Idiomarina loihiensis L2TR: one gene and its partner. The protein of the gene in region 2 interacts with the protein of the main gene of each other region in a pairwise test. Links are inferred from orthologs where the notes say so. Each region holds a gene or a part of one and is shown on either strand. Other genes may lie near its edges.

Region 1 (16,113 bases), 2.4 Mb from region 2 along the record:
CGGCCTGGCTGTACTGGAGCGGCTGCATCAGACCGAGGCGCATTTGCCTGTTGTGGTTATGACCGCGCATTCCGATCTCGAGACAACGGTAAAAGCGTTTCAGGGCGGCGCATTTGAGTATCTGGCAAAGCCCTTTGACATTGATGAAGCTATTACCGCCGTTGACCGTGCTCTGCAGCATGCCAGACAAAGTGAAAATGCGCCCGCGCAAATAGACGCAAATTCAGTTCCCGAGCTTATTGGTGAAGCCACGCCTATGCAGGATGTGTTTCGTGCTATCGGTCGCTTGTCGGGCTCAAGCGTTAGTGTGCTGCTTACCGGAGAAACCGGTACTGGCAAAGAAGTTGTCGCGCGAGCTCTGCATAAACACAGCCCACGGGCGGATAAACCTTTTATTGCGCTTAACATGGCAGCAATACCCGCCGATTTAATTGAGTCGGAGCTGTTCGGGCACGAACGCGGGGCCTTTACCGGAGCCGACCGTAAACGCGTCGGGCGTTTTCAGCAAGCTGACGGTGGTACTTTGTTTCTGGATGAAATTGGCGATATGCCTTTACCAGTTCAGACACGGCTGTTGAGAGTTCTGGCCGAAGGACAGTTTTACCCGGTGGGAGCGTTGCAACCGGTAAAAGTGGATGTGCGCGTTATTGCCGCCACCCACCGGGAACTAGAACACTTGGTTAACCAGGGCACATTCAGGGATGACCTTTATCATCGTCTTAACGTTATCCGTTTGCGGCTGCCGCCTCTGCGTGAGCGGGCGGAAGATATCGATACTCTGGCAAGACACTTTCTTAAAAAGTCGGCCGAAGAGTTGAATGTCACACCAAAAACATTGTTAAATGAAACGCTTAGCACATTAAAGAGTTACAATTGGCCAGGTAACGTCCGACAACTGGAAAATACCTGTCGCTGGCTAACCGTTATGGCGCCCGGGCAGCAAATAAGTCCCCGGGACTTGCCTGAAGACATTCTGGTGACTTCAGAGCCAGGTTCGACAGAGCCAGGCGGTGAGCTTACCTGGTTACACTTTTTGCAAACTGAGCTGGAACAGCAGCCGTTAAACTCGCAGGATGTTCTGCAAAGTTATCAGCAGCAGCTGGAGCAGGTTGCGTTACAGACTGCTTTAAAACGTTTTTCCGGACATAAACAAAAAGCAGCCGCATGGCTGGGCTGGGGAAGGAATACCTTAACCCGAAAGTTGAAAACTCTGCTAAAGTAAAAGTTATGTAAAGAGGGTCGTATCCATCCCCGGCATTTTGGATCATGGATTTATTTCTGGAGAGAACAACAAGTTATGAGACATTCCGTACTACTCATTGACGATGATACTGAAATGTCTGTCATGCTGACAGAATTGTTTAAACGTGAATCTGTGGATTTAAGTGTCGCCGAAGATGGTGTCACTGGTCTTGATAAAGCACTTAACGGTGACTACGAACTTATTTTGCTGGACGTTATGCTACCCGGCATTGATGGTATGCAGCTTTTGCAGCGGTTACGCCAGCAACATCGTGATACCGCGGTGCTGATGCTGACGGCTCGTGGTGACGATGATGACAGAGTCATGGGGCTGGAGCTTGGCGCAGATGATTATCTGCCAAAGCCTTTTAATCCACGTGAGCTGATTGCCCGTGTAAGAGCTTTGCTGCGTCGCACGCCAAACACAACCATGCAGAATGAAAGCCTGAACGTTTGTGGCATAGTGCTGGATCCGGCTACTACGGAAGTAAAATGCGATGATGCTGAACTGATTCTGACACCAACTGAGTTTGATATTTTGCGTTGTCTGATGCAGCAAGCCGGTCAAATGGTCAGTAAAGATCAGCTTTCTGTTGCGGCACTGGGACGAAAAATGGAGCCTTTTGACCGCAGTCTTGACGTGCATATCAGTAACATCCGGAAGAAATTCCCGGCAAAACCTGATCGTATTCAAACTATACGAGGTCGCGGCTACCGACTGATTGCAAGCTTATGAAGAACCGGCGTACGCGGTGGTACCGATCGCTTGCTCTGAGATTACTTTTCATTTTTTGGGCGCTGCTTTCGGTCACAGCGGCCAGTGGTTATTTGTTGGCGGTTTGGAACAAACCTAAAGCTGAACTTAAACCACTGGAGCCGGAGATTTATCAGACGTTACAGCCTTTATTGAGCGATGCGTTAACCTTTCACTCTCTACAACCCGGCCGGCTTATTGCTGGCGACTACCGCGTTGCCGCACAGTTGTCGGTGCAGGGCAGCGAAAAGCTATTAATGGACGAGATGCTGCGCGTAAGTCACGGTTCCACGCTATTGCGTATGCTGGGTCAAGAGTCTCCGCAGCAGATTCCTCTGGACGAGCGTTTGTTAATGGGTCCGTTCGAGCTCGACGGCAATAAAATTCTGGTGACTAAGCCCTTAGGCATTGAAGAGCAGGTTGACCGTGAGCGGTTGGAAGCAGAATCGACCCGCGCGCGCATACTGACCTTAATGGTTGGTAGCGGTTTACTCGCAGTATTACTGGGTATTTGGCTTATTCGACCTATACGACGAATGATTCTGGCAATGCGCGAAGTGGCTGATGGTAGTGCAACGCCTGAACTTAAACGTTTACCTAAACGTGGTGATGAAATTGGTGAACTGGCACGGGCTTTATCGCAAGGGGCGGTCGACTTAGCAACTTCGCGTGACGCGCAACGGCGATTACTCAGCGATGTATCGCACGAATTACGTTCACCTATGGCGCGTATGCAGGTGGCTCTGGATTTAGCCGATTGCAATGAGGACGACCCTAATTGGCAACAATTGCGCCGCGATACGGAACGTCTCAGTGTGATTATTGAGCGAATTCTTTCGCTGTCGAGACTGGAGAATGGGCTGGTTGATCTGAACCATGAAAGCCTGGATAGCGGTGAACTGGTGCAGCAGCTTATTAATGATATGTGTTATCAGCATCCAGAAGTACGCGAGCGCTTGCTGCGGCATGGTAGCAACTGGCCGGTTATTGATACTGACCCTGAATTGCTGCGGCTGGTTCTGGAAAATATTGTCCGTAATGCACTGCACTACACCGAAGATAACGTAGAGCTTTCCTGTGACGATTACGGCAAAGGCTGTCATATTCGCATTCGGGATCACGGCCCGGGGGTTGATGAGAGCACCATAAGTAAACTGTTTGTGCCTTTTTATCGCGGCGATCCGGCGCGACACCATAAAGCCGGCGTTGGTCTTGGTTTAGCCTTGAGTCATCGCGCGGCGGCTGTTCTGGGTGGTGAATTAAAAGCTCATAATCACTCTGAAGGGGGACTTGAAGTCGTGTTAGACTTACCCAAAAGTCAGCCCGAACAGAAAGAATGAAGCAACCGCCTACTACACAACAACGCCCTGCAGACGACACGCCCGAATGGCTGGAGTTTTTTAAGGCTCAAGTCGAAGTCTTTTGGGAACAACAAGTTACCTCTGAGTATTTTGCTGCGTTTGATGGTCTCAAATTACATTTTGCCTATTACCGACATAGTGACTCCGCACCCTTAGTGGTTATTGCTCCGGGGCGAATAGAGTCGGCACTGAAGTATCAGGAACTGTTTTGGGAGCTGGCACAGCAGGGCTTTTCTGTTGCGGCACTGGATCACCGTGGGCAGGGATTGTCGGGGCGCCTGACGGCGAACCCTCATCAGGGACATGTCGAAAACTTTAATGACTTTGTACGTGACTTTTCGGACTTTACCAACCTGTTAGTGGCACGATTTGGCGATGTACCCAAAACACTGTTTTCTCACTCGATGGGCGGAACAATAGCGACCATTTACTGTGCCACTTACCAGCATCCTTATAAAAAACTCATACTCTCTGCTCCTATGTTTTCTATAGAAACAGGAATAGTGCCTTATTGGTTCGCGCGTTGGATAGTTTTTGCGGGAGCCTGGTTAAACCGCTGGCTGGCAAAACCGTGGTATTTTCTCGGTATGGGAAATTATAAGCCGGTGCCTTTTGAAGAGAACGTTCTGACACATAGCCGACAGCGATATAAGGCGTTTCGGGATGCTTATGATAATGTTTCGGATGTTCAGCTAGGCGGGCCCACATTTAATTGGCTGTATGAGGCCATCAGTGCCGCTATCAACGCGCAGAAACTGGCAAATGACATTACCATTTCGGTCATTCTGTTTCAGGCAGGGAATGATAAAGTGGTTTCCGCGTCAGGACAAAAGAAAGTAGCTGCTGCGGTTACCCGGGACCACTTTAGGTTTGAGACCATTAAAGGTGCATCGCACGAGCTTATGATGGAAACTGACAAGTTTCGTCAACCTGTGCTGGACGCTCTTATTGAAGAAACCCGGAAACTTGCTAACGCTTAAGTGAACCTTCTACCACGGCGACAATTTCAGGATCCATGTGGACAATAATATCGGCGCCCGGGAAAGCTTTCATCAGCTGTGCTTCAACATCATCGGCAATGGCGTGAGCCCGTAATAAAGACAATTCGTTGGCCAGCTCAATGTGTAACTGAATAAAGCGCACCGGGCCTGCCTCCCGTGTGCGTAGACCGTGAAAGCCTTTAACGCCGTTTACCGCCATTGTGATATTAGCAATCTGCTCTTGCAGCTCTTCTGACAACTCACGATCCATCAGTGCCTGAAATGCATCCCAGCCAATACGAACTGCGCCAATAATGAGGTAAACGGCAATGCCCATGGCAAAAATACTGTCAGCCCAGAGCCAGCCATAGCTACTTAAAATTAACGCCACAATAACGGCTAAGTTCAGCAGTATGTCCGACTGATAGTGAAGATTATCGGCCTGCACGGCCTGAGAGTTGGTATGACGAATAGCCATACGCTGTATAACAATTAAAACAAAGGTAATGACAATAGCAATGGCAGAAACCGCGATACCGTAACCCACTTTAGGCACACTGCCGCCCTGCATAAACTGTTGAACGCTGTGAAAAATAAGCAGCATGCTGGAACCGGAAATAAAGGCGCTTTGCGCTAACGCCGCCAGGGATTCGGCTTTACCGTGACCGAATCGATGCTCTTCATCTGCTGGTTGCAAAGCGTAGCGAATCGCAAAAAAGCTGAATATGGAAGCGCCGCTGTCTAAAATTGAATCGGTGAGAGATGCCAGCATACTGGCGGATTCTGTCTGGAACCAGGCAAAAAGCTTAATGGTAATTAGGATTATGGCAACGATAACCGACGCTGTACTAGCCAGTCGTACCCAAAAAGCATAATTCTGTTGGTAGTTTTTCTGATTTGCCACAGTACCGGTACACATTTATAAAAGATATTCTGCTATTCTACCGCTTTTACCCAAGTGATGAAAACGACCATGTTGCACCTTGTACTGTTTGAGCCTGAAATTCCCCCTAATACCGGCAACGTTATTCGTTTGGCGGCGAACACGGGCATGTCCTTGCATTTAATTGAGCCCTTAGGGTTTGAGCTGGATGAAAAAAAAGTACGTCGGGCGGGTCTTGATTATCACGATTTAGCTTCTGTAAATATCCATAAAGACTGGCAGAGCTTTCTGAATAGTACCTCGTTTAACCGCATTTTTGCGTGCACAACCAAAGGTAAGACAAATTACTCTGCAGTGGCTTATGAGGCCGGCGATGTTTTGTTGTTTGGCCCTGAAACTCGCGGGCTGCCAATGGAGGTCCTGGAAACTTTTCCACAAGAGAACTGGTTGCGGTTGCCAATGGCGGACACCAGCCGAAGCCTGAATTTATCCAATTCAGTGGCTATTTTTGCTTATGAAGCCTGGCGCCAGAACGATTTTACAGGCGCTCGTTAATTTGCTGTTTAGCCCTTTTTTCAATTGTCTGTTCGAACAGCGTGTTATCAAATAGTTGACGAAGTGCACGGCCTCTGTTGTTGTCGAGAAAGGCCATGAATAAAGGTTGTGGTCCCGACAGCTTCTGTTTCTTGTAGGGCTTTTCGGTCCAGTCAGGCAGGTTGTCCTTGTAGTCTATTACCGCACTGACCCTTTCCATATCCAGCAGTGCAAAGCAGTCCAGTGAATTCGAGGCCCGGTAAAAGGGTCGGTCGGTATCCACTAAGGTTTGCATGAAGCGAGGGCCGGATACACAAATAGGACCATCATTCGGTTGTTCAAGGGTGAAAAGAAAAATGCTGTCGTCGTAGCCAATATGATATTTAGACAGAATGATATTTTTTATTTTCTGATCAGGACGAACACCGATTAACGCATCTGCACGGCCTTCCTGTAGTAATTGAATACTTCGCTGCCAACTGCTGACAACCGTATTGAGCCGGGAGGTAAAAGTCGGAAATACGGATTTAGCCAAATTCCATAATTTGCCCGTGCCGTCGGCATTCAGTAAGCCCTGGTGTATGGCTCCTACAACCGTCAGTTGCTCAGGACGCTTTATGGGCTGTATTGGTGTTTCCAGGGTGACACCATACTGCTCGCGCAGTGCCTTCATCCGGCCGTTGTCGCGCATAGTTTGCAGGTGATAAGTCAGTTGAGGTATCAGTCTCGCATGCTCTTCATTCAGATAATGAAAACCAACCTCTGTCGATAACTTATGAGTAATTAAATGAGGGTTATCTTTCAGATCTGAATTTTCAAATTGAAAATCCCCCATAAATGCCATTTGAATGCGCCCCGAATCGAGTAATTTTACCACTTGCTCAATATCAATAGGGGTGACAATAGACGGTTCGTAAGGCAGGTTTTCGACCAATTTGGTAATTGAGTCCATACCGTTAACATAGGCCAGACTTTTCATTTCTGACAATGGGCAGTAACCACAGTTACGACGATCGGCTACCGCGATAATATCGAAAGTGAATAGTGGAAAAGGCACCCGGCGCAGGTGCCGGCGCTTGTCTTCAAGTAGCGCTGTTCTTCCCAGCTCCCCGGCGATGGTACCTTCAGCAGCCAACTGCTCACCTCGTAAGCGGGGAAGTTCGATGTACTCGAGTTCAATACCGAGTTTTTCGTATGCCTCTTCAAGCACCGCTGTTACATATTGCGTAAAGGGACCTTCCTCGGGAGCACGGAAAGTCAGTTTCTGCTCTGAGAAGGCAAAACTGGTCATCGGGAGCAGGCCCGCGAGCAGTAACAGAACGCAAAAACGTAACGGTGACTTCATAACAACACGTGTGATCTTATTTCATAAAAGAGAGATTAGTATAGCAGTGTTCGGATGCTCGTCACGAGCCCTGAAAATTATTTATTTTCATAGGTTTACGCTTATTAACAGTGAGTTTACTATGCCGTATCACATAAGTTAATTCTGCGAGAATTTTAGGTCTGTCTATAATAAATGCGTTAATCTATTGTCCTATATTTGACAGTTGGGTTGTTAACGCTCTAGCGTTGCAGCCTGTTGATTTTGTTAGTTGAAATATTCTAGCGGTGAAAGCCGTCGGTAACTAGGGGTTTTATTTATGGTTAAGTCGTTGTTTTCCTTGCTCTCTTTGGCGGCATTGTCATCAGCTTTTGCGGCGCCGTCAAATGCTGCCGATGACGATACATACCGACATTTATTGTTGGCTGGTGGCGGTCTGACGGCCTGTTCCAGTTTCGCGTCGGATAACTGTGATGACGTTGACTGGATTGATAAGGAAACGATGCGCACCGACAGGTATTTAAACCTGTCGAAAAAATTTCGTTCGAGAGCAACGGCAGAGTCGGTTTGGCCTAGTTACCGTGAAGAAACTCGCAAAAAAGTTGCTGATGCGCTGGAATTAATTCACGAGCGTTTAAAAGAAGACATTGTTCCTGAGCGCGTTTTTCTGCGTGAGTTTACCCGGCGGGCGACACAACAGCTTTATAACTCGTTGTCAGATGCTGAGTGGAACCGGATTATTGACTTAATTGAGCTACCGGTTCCGGATTCCGCACGTGAAGTGGTTAATCTGGATGAAAACCTCAAAGGTGAGTCAAAAGCAATTTTTCAGCGCTTTGTTGAAATGGCGCAGTCAGTTGCCGGAGATGAACGGAAGCCAAAGGTGTATTTCCTGACCTCTGCATCACGTAATCCGTACGATAAGATAGATTTTTACAATAGTGTATTTGAACAGCTGGGAGCAGAAGTGCATTGGCTGCCACTGGATTCTGCTGTAGTAAAAGCTCAGCGGGAAGGTCGTTGCGATGAACTGGCAAAAATTCAGCAAAAGCAATTAGGTGCTTATGAACGTGACCGGGTGCATAAAGACCGGTATCAGGAGCAAGTCGCTTTTTGCAAAGATTCTGATGCGGCCGCAGAGATGCTGGCCGATGCCGATGGACTGTTTTTTAATGATGGTGATCAGAACCTGACTCGTTCAACCTTTATTAAGGCGAATAATGAACCCGGCGATGTGCTGAAGACGATTATTGCAGCTGTGCAACAAAAGGAAGTGGTTATTGGCGGAACGGGTGCCGGCACTGCGGTTATGACTTCTAAGCCTATGATTTCTAATGGCACAACCGCTCAGGCCATAAAAGAGGGAGCGATTGCTTCCGATCCTCCTCCATTTGGTTGCAATTTAGACACCACCTGTCCGCCGAATGTTGGACCTGATAGCCTGACTTACCATCCGCTGGGCGGCTTAAGTTTGTTTCACTATGCCACATTGGATACTGAGTTTTCTGAGCGCGGGCGGCAGGGGCGCTTAATGCGTCTGGCGGCTGCGAGTTCCACACCATTATCTATTGGTATTGACGAAAACACCGCAATGGAAGTGAATTTAGAAAGCGGCGCTTTCAACATTATTGGTGAGCGTGGTGCGTTTATGGTGGAAGATGCACAAGGAACCGATAATGCCGTAGCTGCTACGTTTCATTATCTGGTCGCCGGAGCATCGGGGGTTATCTCTCCGTATGGATTACAAACCGCCGAGTTTGCGAAAGGCGATGATGTTGTTCAGGAAGAGCCAACAACAAACTTTCTCAGTGATCGTGGCTTAATCGATTCTATGCGCATTTTGTGTGGCGAGCGTAAGCAGGTTAGCTTGCTAAATAAAGACTTCCGCCTAATTGCACAGCGCGGGGAATCCAGTCGCGTGCAGTCTTCAGGTGGCGAATGCCAGATTGTAAACGGCAGCATTGGTATTGCCTGGCAGCCACAGGAAAAGCTGTAGCGGCTGGGAAACTGGGAAAGCGAGTGCTGAGGTTACGAGGAGTCTTTTGGAGGACGCCCGTGAATACATCCTTGTAGGACTTGAGCAGCGCCATCCACGGCGCTGCACACCTCCACAAGACCCCTCGCAACCGTCAGGCGCACTCTTATTCCCCGATATTCCACCTGGCGTGAATGAAAACGGCAATCACTTATTGCCGTTTTCCTGGTAGCCTGATGAGATGGTCCCCTCCCTCCTAAGCGGCATCGCAATGTGCCAATATAGAGTTTCGAAGATTCTATAGAACGGAGTGGAGAGGACCAATGGCTATTGTAAACAGAATTGCCCTGGATTTGGCAAAGGATTTTATTCAGGTTTTGGCGCTGGATGAAAATGAGCAGGAAGTTTTTAATAAAAAACTGCGCAGCAATAAAGTGTTAGCGAAGCTGGCGACGCTGAGCCGTACGGATGACTGTGAAGTAGCGGTTGAGTCCTGCGGCATGAGTCATTACTGGCGCCGCGAATGTGAAAAGCTGGGTTATAAAACGGTGGCGTTGCCACCGCGTTTCGTCAAAGCGTACCTGCAGGGTGAGAAGAACGATGCGAATGACGCCCGGGCGATAGCCGAGGCGGCATCACGACCCAACCGTCAGACGGTCAGGCTGAAAAGCATTGAGCAGCAGGACTTAGCATTGATGGTCAATCAGCGGGAAGGCTTCGTGCAGACGAGAACGCAGTTCTCGAATAGGTTGCGGGGGCAACTGGCCGAATACGGCATTCTTTTACCGAAGCGAGTCGGTACGATATTACAGAGAGTACCGGAGGTACTGGAAGACGACAGCAATGCGCTGACGCTTCAGTCACGGGACCTCATCAACCGGCTCTATCAGATGCTGCGAGCGGTGGATGAAGAAGTTAAAGCGCTGGATAAGCACTTAGCGACACAGGCCGAAAGGAATGAAGACAGTCAGCGGCTGATGACCCTGCCGGGTATCGGACCGATAACAGCGACCTCGCTGCTGGCACTGATAGGTGATGTGAGTGAATTTAAACGCGGCCGCAACCTGTCGGAATACCTGGGACTGGTACCACGGCAAAACAGCAGTGGCGGTAAAGACCGTTTAGGCGGTATTACCAAAAAAGGGAACACCAAACTCAGGACACTGCTGGTGCATGGCGCCCGCTCGGCACTGCGGGTGGCACAACAGCGCCACGACAGGCTGAGCCTCTGGGCACAGGATGTCGCTAAACGCAGAGGCAACAACGTTGCAGCGGTGGCACTGGCTAACAAGCACGCCCGGATAATCTGGGCGATGTTAAAGAATAAAGAAGATTACCGGATGACTGCTGCTTAACAGCATTCAGTAAAAGAGCACAGCGAAGGTTCATTCCTTCCGGGAGTTGCAAACGTCAACAGGATGGTAAAATAGGGTAAACCGACGACAACTGAGACTGTTGAACGTCCGTACATAAAGTACGTTAGCCTGATAAGCCAGTTGTCGTGCGGAGTTCATCCAGGCCAGGTGCGCAAAGCGCGCACCATAAACAGGCCGTATATATGCGAGCGCCCCGACATTTACCACGAGTTGCCGTTGCAAAACGGGAGGGGACCATATATGACATTCATGTCAGGTGAGATATTGGACCTGACGTAAACGTCAGGCTACGCACATTCGTATCAGGCGACGCCGAACTCGGCGCGATACGCTTCAACTTTGGGAAGATATTCGTTAAAAGTGTCGTCATCTTTCAAAAAGTTGATGACATCATTCAAGCTTACAATGCTAACCACCTGGGCATTAAAATCACGCTCAACTTCCTGAATCGCCGATAGTTCGCCTTTGCCTTTTTCCTGACGATCCAGAGCAATCAGAACACCGGACAATTCGGCGCCGTTCGTTTCGACAATCTCCATGGCTTCACGAATAGCTGTGCCTGCGGTGATCACGTCATCCACCAGCATCACTTTGCCTTCCAGCGCTGAGCCCACCAGGTTACCGCCTTCGCCGTGGTCTTTCTTTTCTTTACGGTTAAAGCAATATGGGGTGTCTTGCTGATGGTGGTCGTATAAGGCGACCGCTGTGGCAGTGGCAATAGGAATGCCTTTGTAAGCCGGGCCAAAAAGCACATCAAAATCGATACCGGAGTCGACCAGCGCGGCGGCATAAAAGCGGCCTAAGCGTGCTAAGTCAGAACCTTTATTAAACAGCCCGGCATTAAAAAAGTACGGGCTGGTGCGGCCGGACTTTAAGGTAAACTCACCAAACTTTAATACGCCACGCTCTATGGCAAACTCAATAAACTCTTTTTGATACGCTTTCATTGCCGAAGGGTTCCTCACCTACTGTTACACCAAATTTATGCTAAAGCTTGTTTCTGAATATCAATCAACTCGCGAATACTGTGACGCGCCATTTCAACCAGGCTGTTCATTTCGTCAAAACTGAAGGCTTCGCCCTCGGCTGTGCCCTGAATTTCGATAAACTTACCGGCTTCTGTCATCACTATGTTCATGTCAGTATCGGCTTTTGAGTCTTCAATGTATTCAAGATCGCTGACCGGCTCGCCATCTAAAATACCGACTGAAATTGCCGCGACCATTTCTTTTAACGGGTTCACTTTGACCATACCTTGCGCCCGCATCCAGTTCAGCGCGTCAACTAAGGCGACACAAGCACCGGTAATAGACGCGGTACGTGTGCCGCCGTCGGCCTGAATCACGTCACAGTCGATAGTAATGGTGTGCTCACCTAAGGCGCTCATGTCGATGCAGGTACGCAGTGAACGGCCAATTAAGCGCTGAATTTCTAAGGTACGACCGCCTTGTTTACCGCGGGAGGCTTCGCGGGCAGAACGGGTATGAGTTGCGCGTGGTAACATGCTGTATTCAGCGGTAACCCAGCCCTGGCCTTTACCTTTTAAAAAGCGAGGAACACCTCTTTCTACCGAGGCATTACAAAGCACCTTGGTTTCGCCAAACTCAATTAAAACCGAGCCTTCTGCGTGTTTGGTAAAGTTACGGGTAATGGTTACCGGTCGAATTTGTTGTGCCGTACGGCCACTTGGACGCATGTCATCTCCTTACTGAGTGAATGTCGCGATGTATAAATTGAGCGCAATTGTAGCAGAATTGGACGATTAATGGATCGCGATTCGCGCAGCAACGTATTACACTAGACCGAGCAAAAGAATATGAGCGGGAGGCAGTATGTCGCGTTCAGATGATGAAGAATTTGAGTTGTTTCGTCAGGAAATGACTGACGTAACGCCCTTGGCGGGTGAAGAAGTTGCTGATATTAAGCAGGCTTTTGAACCGACGCTGGCGCAAAAAGAGCGCCGCCGTGCCGCTGAGGCAGAAGAAGCTGAAAACGAAAACTTTTTATCGACTGAGTATGTAGACTTGGTTGAGCCGGAGGACGTTATTGAGTTTCATCGCGATGGTGTTCAGGCTGGAGTGTATAAACGCCTTAAACAGGGGCGTTACAGCATGGAAGCCAGTTTGAACTTGCACCACCATACGTTGGTAGAGGCGCGCACGGCACTGTTTAACTTTGTGAAAGATTGTCACGGCGCGGGTGTACGTACGGCTTTAATCATCCACGGCATGGGCAAGCACACTAAGCCGCATCCGGCACTGATAAAAAGTTACGTGAATAAGTGGCTGCGCGAGCTGGAACCTGTACTGGCGTTTCATAGCGCACAGCGACCGCATGGTGGCCGCGGCGCAGCCTACATAATGATGAAAAAGAACGCCGAACAGAAACAAAAGAACCGTGAAAAGCACGCTAAGCGGTAACTAATTAAGGTAACGGCCGACTAGAGTCGGCCACTCATGATTAAACCCGCAATGAATGATATTCCCCCGCCACCAAAACCCAGAATGGCGCCTAAATAGCAGCTCCAGCGTTTTGATTTTGGGTTATTAACGTGACGCTGCACCTGAACTTGATAGTACATGATGCCAGTCACTAAAAGACTGTAAGTCGCAAGCGGAAGAATCCAGCCGGGGTCCAGCTCATAACTGGCAAAAAACAAACCGCCTATAACGACCAAGAATACGGCTGCCCGATTTCGCAAACGAACCAGATGCTGTTTCGCCTGGTGTGTTGGGGCGTACTTCTGTGCTTGACGAGAGCCGATAAACAAGCCGGCTAAAGCGGCAAAAATACCAATGGCTGCAATACCCAAAAAGGTGATCCACTTGATTCCGCTACCGAGTGCGCCGGAAGCGGATAAGCCAGCCGCTGCTGCCGGTGGACTGCCAAATGTTAGTGCCGAGCTGAGTATCGTGGTGACGCTGAGTGACGGAGCACTGAGTAAGGCGGCTTTCCCGACTCGACTCAGTAAGTTCGCCGCAAGCATTTTGCGGGCGCGGGACAAACGTTTACGCACCGTTGCGGCGTCAACACCCAACAGTTCAGCAACGTGCTCACTGGACTGTTGCTCTCGGTAGTACAGCAGCACAATATCGCGGCTGTCATCGGGCAGGCGAGTGAGTGCTTGTGCAATAATTTGGTTCCGCTGTTGCTGTGTAAAGTCCTCATCTGGCTGTTCAGTTGCTATTAGCTGTTCCAGCTCTTTGTCGAGAGGTTTTTGGTGTTGCCGGTGATTGTGTTTTTCCTTCTCAAGCCACTGATAAGCACAATGGCGGGTGGTTTGCCGCAGCCAGGGTAAAAAGCTTTGTGCCTGTTTCAACTGGTTCATTTTCTGCCAGGCCAGTATATAGGCTTCTTGGGCCACATCTTCACTAGCTTTAACGTCCTGAACAATGGCCAGCGCGACACTGGCAACCAGGTTTTGTGTGCACTGAACAATTTCAGCAAAAGCTGATTTATCACCGGCTTGCGCGTGTTTGACGTGTTGAGTTAACGCAGCGATGTTACTGTGCATGACAACGCTCCTCGATAAAGTCGGTGGTTTGCTGAATAAAGGATTGCGGCTGGTCCCACATAATAAAATGCCGCGCCTGATCAAACTCTACCAAGGTTATCAGGTTGCTACCACTGACTTGTTTTTGGTAATGCGTCATAGCGGCAGCGCGTTGCTCTTTCGGAAATGCACCCGTTGCTGCCATCTGTAACACCGGAATCTCCAGTTGTGTTAATTGAGGCCTTAAATCTGTTGTCATCAACTCATAGATAGCACGCCCTGCCGTTTTCGGATCGGACGATTTAGCCATATCTACAATAAGTTCTTGCCCTTGAGTTAAAGCGGTGTGACGGGAGACTCCCTGCGCTGTTTGAGCCGCCATGGTTGCTGCAGACATTTGCTGATAAACCGACAGTAATTGCTGTGCCTGAGGTTTGGCCTGGTCTGCAGTTAAGGCCGGGTTCCTCGTCACCAATGCAGAGAAAAACGGGACGCCATCAACGGCAACCACACAGCTTATGGCAGGCTTATCGGCTACGGCTAACTGGTAACCGAGGAAGCCGCCCAGACTATGACCTACAATCACCGCATTCCCAGAGGTATGGTCAGTTAGATAGTTGGTTATGGCAGCCATGACGGGCTGGGTAAATTGCTGCCGTAGTGGCCGGTAATGTGGTTGGTCACCAAACCCGGCAATACTGAGCTGATGAACCCGATAATTTTTACTAAGTTTATGTGCAGTATCCTGCCAAACTCGACTGTCGCTGGTAAGGCCGGGTATTAGCAGCATATCCTGTCCGCTACCCGACACCTGACTTGAAAGAATGTCTGAGTGTTCATTGGCGAACGTGGGGTTCATACTGGCATTGACTATGAATGACAAAATAACGGCTATTGTGGATTTCATCTTTTATTTCCTTTGTTGTGGCCGGCTACGGCGGTTTACTGTGTGGCTTAATGTTGCGTACTCAGTAATAAAGTCAGGTTGGCCGTTATAAGTGTGACATCTTTATTTATCGAGGCTTTGACTTCACCTTGGTCGGGATCACAGGTAATATCAGCGCACATTGTTATCACAACGTCATCCGCAACGGCTGCTTAGCAGCAAAGGAACCGACATGATTCAAAGTATGACCGGTTATGCTCGTTACGAGCAAAAAGCCGACTGGGGCACCGCAGTTTGGGAAATTCGTTCCGTTAACCAACGGTATCTGGAAACCTACTTCCGCCTGCCGGAAACCTTTCGCTCTCTGGAAAATTCACTACGTGAGCAGTTTCGTAAAAAGCTGCAGCGCGGCAAAGTCGAGTGCAAGCTTAGCCTGCAGGTAGACGAAGCGCAGCAAAGCGCTTTGTCGATTAACGAAGACCTGGCAAAAAGCGTGATTGCCAGCGCCAAGTGGGTGAGTCAGCATTCCGCTGCAGGGCAGTTAAACCCTATTGATGTTTTAAAGTGGCCTGGCGTTGTTGCTGCTCAGGACCAGGACATGGACGAGCTGCAAAAAGACGTTTTGGCCGCACTGGAAAAGACCACTAACGACTTTATCGAGAACCGCAAAAGCGAAGGCGCAGCCATTGATAAAATGCTGCAGGAACGCCTCGACGGTGTGACCACGCAGGTGGCTTTTGTGCGTGAGCGCATGCCGGAAGTGATGGCCTGGCAACGTGAGCGCTTACTAACCCGTTTTGAAGAAGCTAAAGTTGAGTTAGAGCCGCAGCGCGTAGAGCAGGAAATGGTGATGCTGGCGCAGAAAACCGACGTAGCCGAAGAGCTCGACCGCTTAGACGCCCACGTGGAAGAAGCCCGCAAAATACTGAAAAAAGGCGGCCCTTGCGGACGACGCCTGGACTTTATGATGCAAGAGTTCAACCGCGAAGCAAATACACTCGCCTCTAAGTCTATCAACTCTGACATTACCGCGGCTGCGGTGGAATTAAAGGTTTTGATTGAGCAGATGCGTGAGCAGATCCAGAACATCGAATAATGCATTTTGACGTAGCCTGCGGTTATTATCGCAGGTGCGATCTCATAAGTCAGTAAACCGCAACAACGGGGCAATATTCAACGCATCATCAATACCGCGATGGTGCGTTCCCTCAAACGATAAACCATGATATTTCATAGCATTGGCTAAGTCAGCGCTACGACTATTCACTTTGCCCCGCCGCCACTCTTGCTTGATGTTCATGTGCG
Region 2 (6,041 bases):
ATAAGGAAAGTTACTGTCATGGCAGAACAAAAACGTAACCGTCGTGAAGAAATTTTACAGGCTTTAGCGGCAATGCTGGAAACCAGTCCGGGTCAGCGCATTACTACAGCAAAACTGGCGGCTAATTTAGGCGTTTCAGAGGCGGCTTTATATCGTCACTTTCCGTCGAAAGCGCGGATGTTTGAAGGGCTTATCGAGTTTGTTGAAGACACCCTGCTAACCCGTATTAACATGATTATGGACGAGGAGAAAAACACCCTCTCCCGCTGTCACGCAATATTGCAGCTATTGCTGACGTTTGCCGAGCGCAACCCCGGTATTACCCGTGTTATGACAGGTGATGCATTAATGGGTGAACATGACCGTTTGCGTGGTCGTATGGAAGATTTGTTCAACCGTATAGAGAGTTCAATTAAGCAAATACTGCGCGAGAAAGCGATGCGCGAACAGCAGCGCTTTATTGTGGACGAAGCGGTATTAGCGAACTTATTGCTAAGCTATGCCGATGGCAAAATCAGTCAGTTTGTACGCTCTAACTTTAAGCGTTTACCGACCGAGCATTTTTCGGCTCAGTGGCAGGTAATGGAACAACAGCTGATCAGTGCGTAAATAAAGGCGTAAAACAGATCACTCCGTTTTACGCTCACGGCTTAATAAATCAATAGCGGCCTGTTGCGGTTCTTTACCTTCATAAAGGACCGCATATATCTGCTCACAGATGGGCATTTCCACTTCGTTGCGCGCTGCTAAAGCAACCACTTCACGGGTATTACGGTAGCCTTCAACCGATTGCCCGATACTCTTCAGCGCTTCTTCAACTCCTTTGCCCTGACCTAAAGCCATGCCAAAACGGCGATTACGCGACTGATTGTCGGTACAGGTGAGAATTAAATCGCCCAAACCTGCCATACCAGTAAAGGTTTCGCTTTTTGCGCCTAACTTCAGACCTAACCGGGTAAGTTCAGCCAAACCGCGGGTAATAAGCGCCGTGCGGGCATTAGCACCAAAGCCAATACCGTCGGCCATACCAGCACCAATGGCTATAACATTTTTAACCACGCCACCCAGTTGCACGCCAATAAAGTCGTTGTTGGTGTAAACCCGGAAAGAGCGGTCACAATGCAGAAGCCCGGAAAGCTCTTCGACAAAGGCCTGATCAGTTGACGACATCGAAATGGCAGTAGGTAAGCCTTTAGCCATTTCAATAGCAAAAGTGGGGCCGGATAACACCGCTAGCGGATGCTCGTCGCCCAGAGTTTCTTCTGCGACTTCGTACAAAAGACGCCCACTGTCCGGCTCTAATCCTTTAGTTGCCCAGGCAACGCGGGCATGTTCCGCTAACAAAGGTTTTGCCTGCTTCAGCATGGACGAAAACGAATGACTGGGAACTACGACCACCACGTTTTTCACGTCTTTAAGGGCTTCGCCTAAGTCGGCAGTAACCTTTAATGATTCCGGAAACGGGCACGCAGGCAGGTACTCTTCGTTTTCATGAGCCGTTTGCATAACGGCAACTTTATCGGCATCCCGCCCCCACAAGGTGGTAGGAATACCTTTACGGGCAAAACAAATAGCAAGGGCGGTCCCGTAAGAGCCCGCCCCTAATACTGTCACCTGAGGTGTCTGCATTATTGTATCTGCTTACGCGTCTGCAGTTTGCTGACCCTGAGCCTGTTCAGCTTGCTGCTGCATGTGACGCTGGAAAATCGCATCAAAGTTAACAGGAGCCAGGTTCAACTGTGGGAAAGTCGCACGGTTAACAAGGTTTGAAACGCACTCACGAGCGTAAGGGAACAAAATGTTCGGGCAGAAAGAACCCAGCATGTGTGCCAGTTGGCCGTCCTGAACTTCTTCACCAATAGTGAAAATACCCGCCTGATGTACTTCACAAAGGAAAGCAACGTCGTCTTCAACTTTGTTAGTTGCCGTCAGAGTCAGTACCACTTCGTAAACACCGTCTTCAATTTTTTCGTGTTTAACGTTCAGGTCTAATTTAAGGTCAGGCTTCCATTCTTTACGGAAAATAGCCGGAGAGCTTGGAGTTTCGAAAGAGATGTCTTTAGCGTAGATACGCTGAATAGCGAATTGTACTTGCTGCTGTTGGTTTTCAGCTGCTGCGCCGTTTGCTTGCTGTTCTTCAGCCATGATTTTACTTCCTATTCTTTTTTAAGTATTAGACGAATTTTATTATTTTTTCTGCGAAACCGGCAATTTGGCGCTGCGCCATGTGTTCATACCACCTTGCAGCACAGCAACTTGAGTAAAGCCTTCAGCCGTTAGCTGGCTAACTGCCGATTTTGCCGTCATTCCTGTTGCACAGACTATCACAATGGGGGCTTCTTTGAACTTTTCAATAGAGGAAAGTTCTTTTTGTTTAATTTTTTCCATCGGTAATGACACCGATCCGTGAATGTGTCCTTTCTTAAATTCATCCGGACTACGAATATCAACAAAAACGCCATCACCGCGGTTTACCCATACCGTGGCCTCTTGCGGTTCTAAATTTTTTGTCGGTGACATAGCCGAGCGAATCGTGGTCACAATCAGTGCGACTAGCAGCACAACCCAGATACCACTCATCATCGGGTTGCTTTTGACAAATTCCATAATTTCTTGCATAAGACCTACCAGTATTCGTCGGTAACAGAAAAGAGTTGCGGGTCAAGAGTATACCTGTACAAATCGCAGTTTCCAGAAAAATCTTGGGTGGATGCGTAAGCTCTGGAAATCGAGTAGAATGTTGGCTAATTTCATCTGTGAAAACACCGAGCAATGAGGCCCATTATGACTCCTACGATAAAACCTTTGGTATTGTTGATTCTGGATGGCTGGGGTTACCGTGAAGATGCACCTGATAATGCGATAGCCAAAGCGAATACTCCGGTTATGGATCGTTTATGGGAAAAATACCCGCATTGTTTGGTCGATGGCTCCGGTGGCGCAGTTGGTTTACCTGACGGCCAAATGGGTAATTCCGAAGTCGGTCACGTTAATTTAGGCGCTGGCCGCATTGTTTATCAGGACTTTACCCGCATTAGCAAAGCCATTTCTGACCGCAGTTTTTTCAGTAACACGATACTTTGCGACGCCCTGAAAAAAGCCAAAGCTGCTAAGGGTGCAGTCCATATTATGGGGTTGCTCTCTGCCGGCGGTGTTCACAGCCACGAAGACCATCTGGTCGCAATGATAGAAATGGCGGTTGAGCAAGGCGCAGAAGACGTTTACCTGCATGCTTTCTTAGATGGTCGTGATACACCACCGAAATCGGCACTGCCTTCCATTGAACGTTTTGAAGCTTTATTTGCACGTTTAGGCAAAGGTCGTTTCGCCACCTTAAGTGGCCGCTTCTTCGCCATGGACAGAGACAAGCGCTGGGAGCGCATTGAACAGTCTTACAAAGCGGTTTATCACGGTCTTTCAGGGGTAACATCTGCCAACGCAACAGACGCAGTAGAAAACGCCTATGAACGCGGGGAAACCGATGAGTTTGTCACTCCGGTAGTTATTGGTCAGCCTGCTCCAATTGCTAATGGCGATTCCGTATTTTTTATGAACTTCCGTGCTGACCGTGCCCGTGAAATGACTCAAGCCTTCGTCGACAAAGACTTCGACGGTTTTGATCGTGGCTCGCGCGCTGACATTAGCGAATTCGTTATGCTGACCCAATATGCCGATACCTTAGAAGCGCCCAGCGCCTTCCCACCCGAGCCTTTGAATAATGTTCTGGGTGAATGGCTTGCTAAGCATGATAAAACTCAGCTGCGCATTTCCGAGACCGAAAAATACGCACACGTTACTTTCTTTTTCAGTGGCGGACGCGAGCAGGAATTTGAAGGCGAAAAGCGTGTTCTTATTCCTTCACCTAAAGTTAAAACCTACGACTTACAGCCAGAAATGAGCTCAGAACAACTTACCGACGAGTTGGTTGCAGCCATTGAGTCTCAGGCCTTTGATGTTGTGATTTGCAACTACCCGAACGGTGACATGGTTGGACATACTGGTAATTTTGATGCCGCCGTTAAAGCTTGTGAAGCCGTTGATCATAGTGTCGGACGAGTGGTTTCGGCATTAGAAGCTGTTGGTGGTGAATGTCTGATAACGGCAGACCATGGCAACGCAGAGCAAATGAGTGACGCCACTACCGGGCAGGCACATACCGCTCATACGAACGAACTTGTGCCTTTTATTTATGTGGGCCGACCGGCTAAAGCCCGAAATGGACGCCTGTCAGACGTTGCACCGACCATACTGCATTTAATTGGCATGGAGCAGCCGGACGAAATGACCGGTACGTCGCTAATGACGTTAGAACAGGATTAACTTATGCCAATAAGGCTGTTTTGGGCAGTGGCGCTGGGGCTGGTTGTTATCAGCCCCGGTTTAGCGCAGGACTATAGCGAGGATGATAAAGCCTCGACTCAAGCCGAAATTGCAGCGGTTAAAGAGGAACTGGCTAAGCGTTTGCAGGCTATAGAAGAGCGAAGCAGTGCACTAAACTCAACTGAACGACAACTGCGTGATCTGGAAATAAAAACCTCAGAAATAGCCGGCTCTTTGCGCCAGACCGAAACCGAACTTAAAGAAATTACTGCAGAAATAGCTGACTCAGAACAACGCCGCGAAGAGCTTAAGCAAAAACAAAAGCAGCAGATGACACAACTGGAAGATCAGCTGGTTTCCGCTTATATGAACGGTAAACACGACTTTCTGAAAATGCTGTTAAACCAGCAAGACCCTGGCCAGTTTGAAAGAATGTTGAGCTATTACCAATACATGAATGCCGCCAGAGTTGAAGAGATTGAAGTTATTCGGCGCACTCAGGAAGAAATTGCCACGCTGACAGAACAACTTAAGCAGCAACAAAACCAGTTAGCGAGCTTACAGGCCGAACAACAAGAACAACGCGCACAACTGGAGCAGCAGCAACACCGGCAGGAAGAGAAGTTAGCAGAGCTGCAACAACTGCAACGTAAAGACCGGTCCCGGGTGAATCAACTGGAGCAAAGCCGGGAGCAATTAGAGCAGGTATTAAGTGCCATTGAAACCGCGCTTGCTCAGCAAAAAGACGTTCGTCTAGTTGGCCTGCAGGCAGTCAAGAATCAACTTCGCTGGCCAAGTGACGGAGATGTGAAACGCTTGTTTGGACAACGCCGCGAAGGTCCGCTTGAATGGAAAGGTGTGCTCATTGAAGGACAAAACGGCCAACCGGTCCGCTCTATTGCTAACGGCCGCGTGGTATATGCAGACTGGCTGCGAGGCTTTGGTTTAGTCATCGTTATTGACCACGGTGAGAGTTATATGAGCTTATATGGCCACAACCAGACATTAACAAAAGCGGTTGGCGATAAAGTCCGTAAGGACGAAGAAATTGCACTGATGGGTCAGTCTGGTTCACGTAATAGTGCGGCACTTTACTTTGAAATTCGCCATCAGGGGCGTCCACAAAACCCAAGTAACTGGATACGCTGATGTTGAAGCTTGTACTTTCTTTGGGTTTACTGGTGTGCCTGATGACGCCAGCTTATGCCTCTAAGATAGCCATTGTTATCGATGATATAGGCAATAATAAAAACGATTTAAAAGCAGCTCTGCTACCTGGTAATATCAGTTTCGCAGTGCTGCCCTATACCCCTTATGCCCGCGCCTTCGCCTTACGCGGCCATCATCAGAAAAAACAGATATTACTGCATATGCCAATGGAAGCCGTTGAAAATAACCGCCCGGGTCCCGGTGTGGTTACGGCAGATATGAACAATGCACAGATCAAACTGCAACTGGTTGATGCCCTGGACTCAATACCTTACGTTACTGGTGTCAATAATCATATGGGCAGCAAGTTAACTCAGCTACACATGCCAATGCAGGCAGTGATGGAAACATTAGCCTCCCGCAAACTCTTTTTTATTGATAGCCGGACATCTGAGTTCAGCGTTGCAGAACAAATGGCGGGAGAATTTGGCGTACGGACATCGCACAGACATGTGTTTCTTGATAACCAGGTTGATGAGCCCTATTTACAGCAGCAATTTGAGCAACTGCTG

What was found.
Region 1: the proteins of secB (region 2) and IL_RS12485 interact in binary tests that used the Escherichia coli proteins (3 or more experiments, as listed by UniProt). The link is inferred for Idiomarina loihiensis L2TR from one-to-one orthologs.

The regions. Positions count from the first base shown.
Region 1 is NC_006512.1:2,593,216-2,609,328, reverse strand. Bases 224-3,137 are described here. They hold IL_RS12485 (response regulator transcription factor), read left to right. Parts: upstream 224-1,297; coding sequence 1,298-1,978; downstream 1,979-3,137. Other genes in these bases: IL_RS12480 (sensor histidine kinase), read left to right, coding at 2,074-3,137; ntrC (nitrogen regulation protein NR(I)), read left to right, coding at 224-1,222. Also shown: more of ntrC, read left to right, coding at 1-223; more of IL_RS12480, read left to right, coding at 3,138-3,336; IL_RS12475 (alpha/beta hydrolase), read left to right, coding at 3,333-4,337; IL_RS12470 (cation efflux pump FieF), read right to left, coding at 4,327-5,256; tRNA (uridine(34)/cytosine(34)/5-carboxymethylaminomethyluridine(34)-2'-O)-methyltransferase TrmL, read left to right, coding at 5,311-5,775; IL_RS12460 (hypothetical protein), read right to left, coding at 5,759-7,099; IL_RS12455 (cyanophycinase), read left to right, coding at 7,398-9,074; IL_RS12450 (IS110 family transposase), read left to right, coding at 9,377-10,408; pyrE (orotate phosphoribosyltransferase), read right to left, coding at 10,732-11,376; rph (ribonuclease PH), read right to left, coding at 11,412-12,125; DNA endonuclease SmrA, read left to right, coding at 12,262-12,849; IL_RS12430 (RNA polymerase sigma factor), read right to left, coding at 12,870-13,943; IL_RS12425 (alpha/beta fold hydrolase), read right to left, coding at 13,933-14,829; IL_RS12420 (YicC/YloC family endoribonuclease), read left to right, coding at 15,041-15,904; IL_RS12415 (3'-5' exonuclease), read right to left, coding at 15,947-16,113. UniProt on the Escherichia coli protein: Response regulator member of the two-component regulatory system CpxA/CpxR which responds to envelope stress response by activating expression of downstream genes including cpxP, degP, dsbA and ppiA.
Region 2 is NC_006512.1:249,214-255,254, reverse strand. The notes cover bases 394-3,231. They hold secB (protein-export chaperone SecB), read right to left. Parts: upstream 2,146-3,231; coding sequence 1,642-2,145; downstream 394-1,641. Other genes in these bases: gpmI (2,3-bisphosphoglycerate-independent phosphoglycerate mutase), read left to right, coding at 2,785-3,231; IL_RS01180 (rhodanese-like domain-containing protein), read right to left, coding at 2,188-2,619; gpsA (NAD(P)H-dependent glycerol-3-phosphate dehydrogenase), read right to left, coding at 628-1,629; slmA (nucleoid occlusion factor SlmA), read left to right, coding at 394-609. Also shown: more of slmA, read left to right, coding at 19-393; more of gpmI, read left to right, coding at 3,232-4,320; IL_RS01170 (murein hydrolase activator EnvC family protein), read left to right, coding at 4,324-5,469; IL_RS01165 (divergent polysaccharide deacetylase family protein), read left to right, coding at 5,469-6,041. UniProt on the Escherichia coli protein: One of the proteins required for the normal export of some preproteins out of the cell cytoplasm. It is a molecular chaperone that binds to a subset of precursor proteins, maintaining them in a translocation-competent state.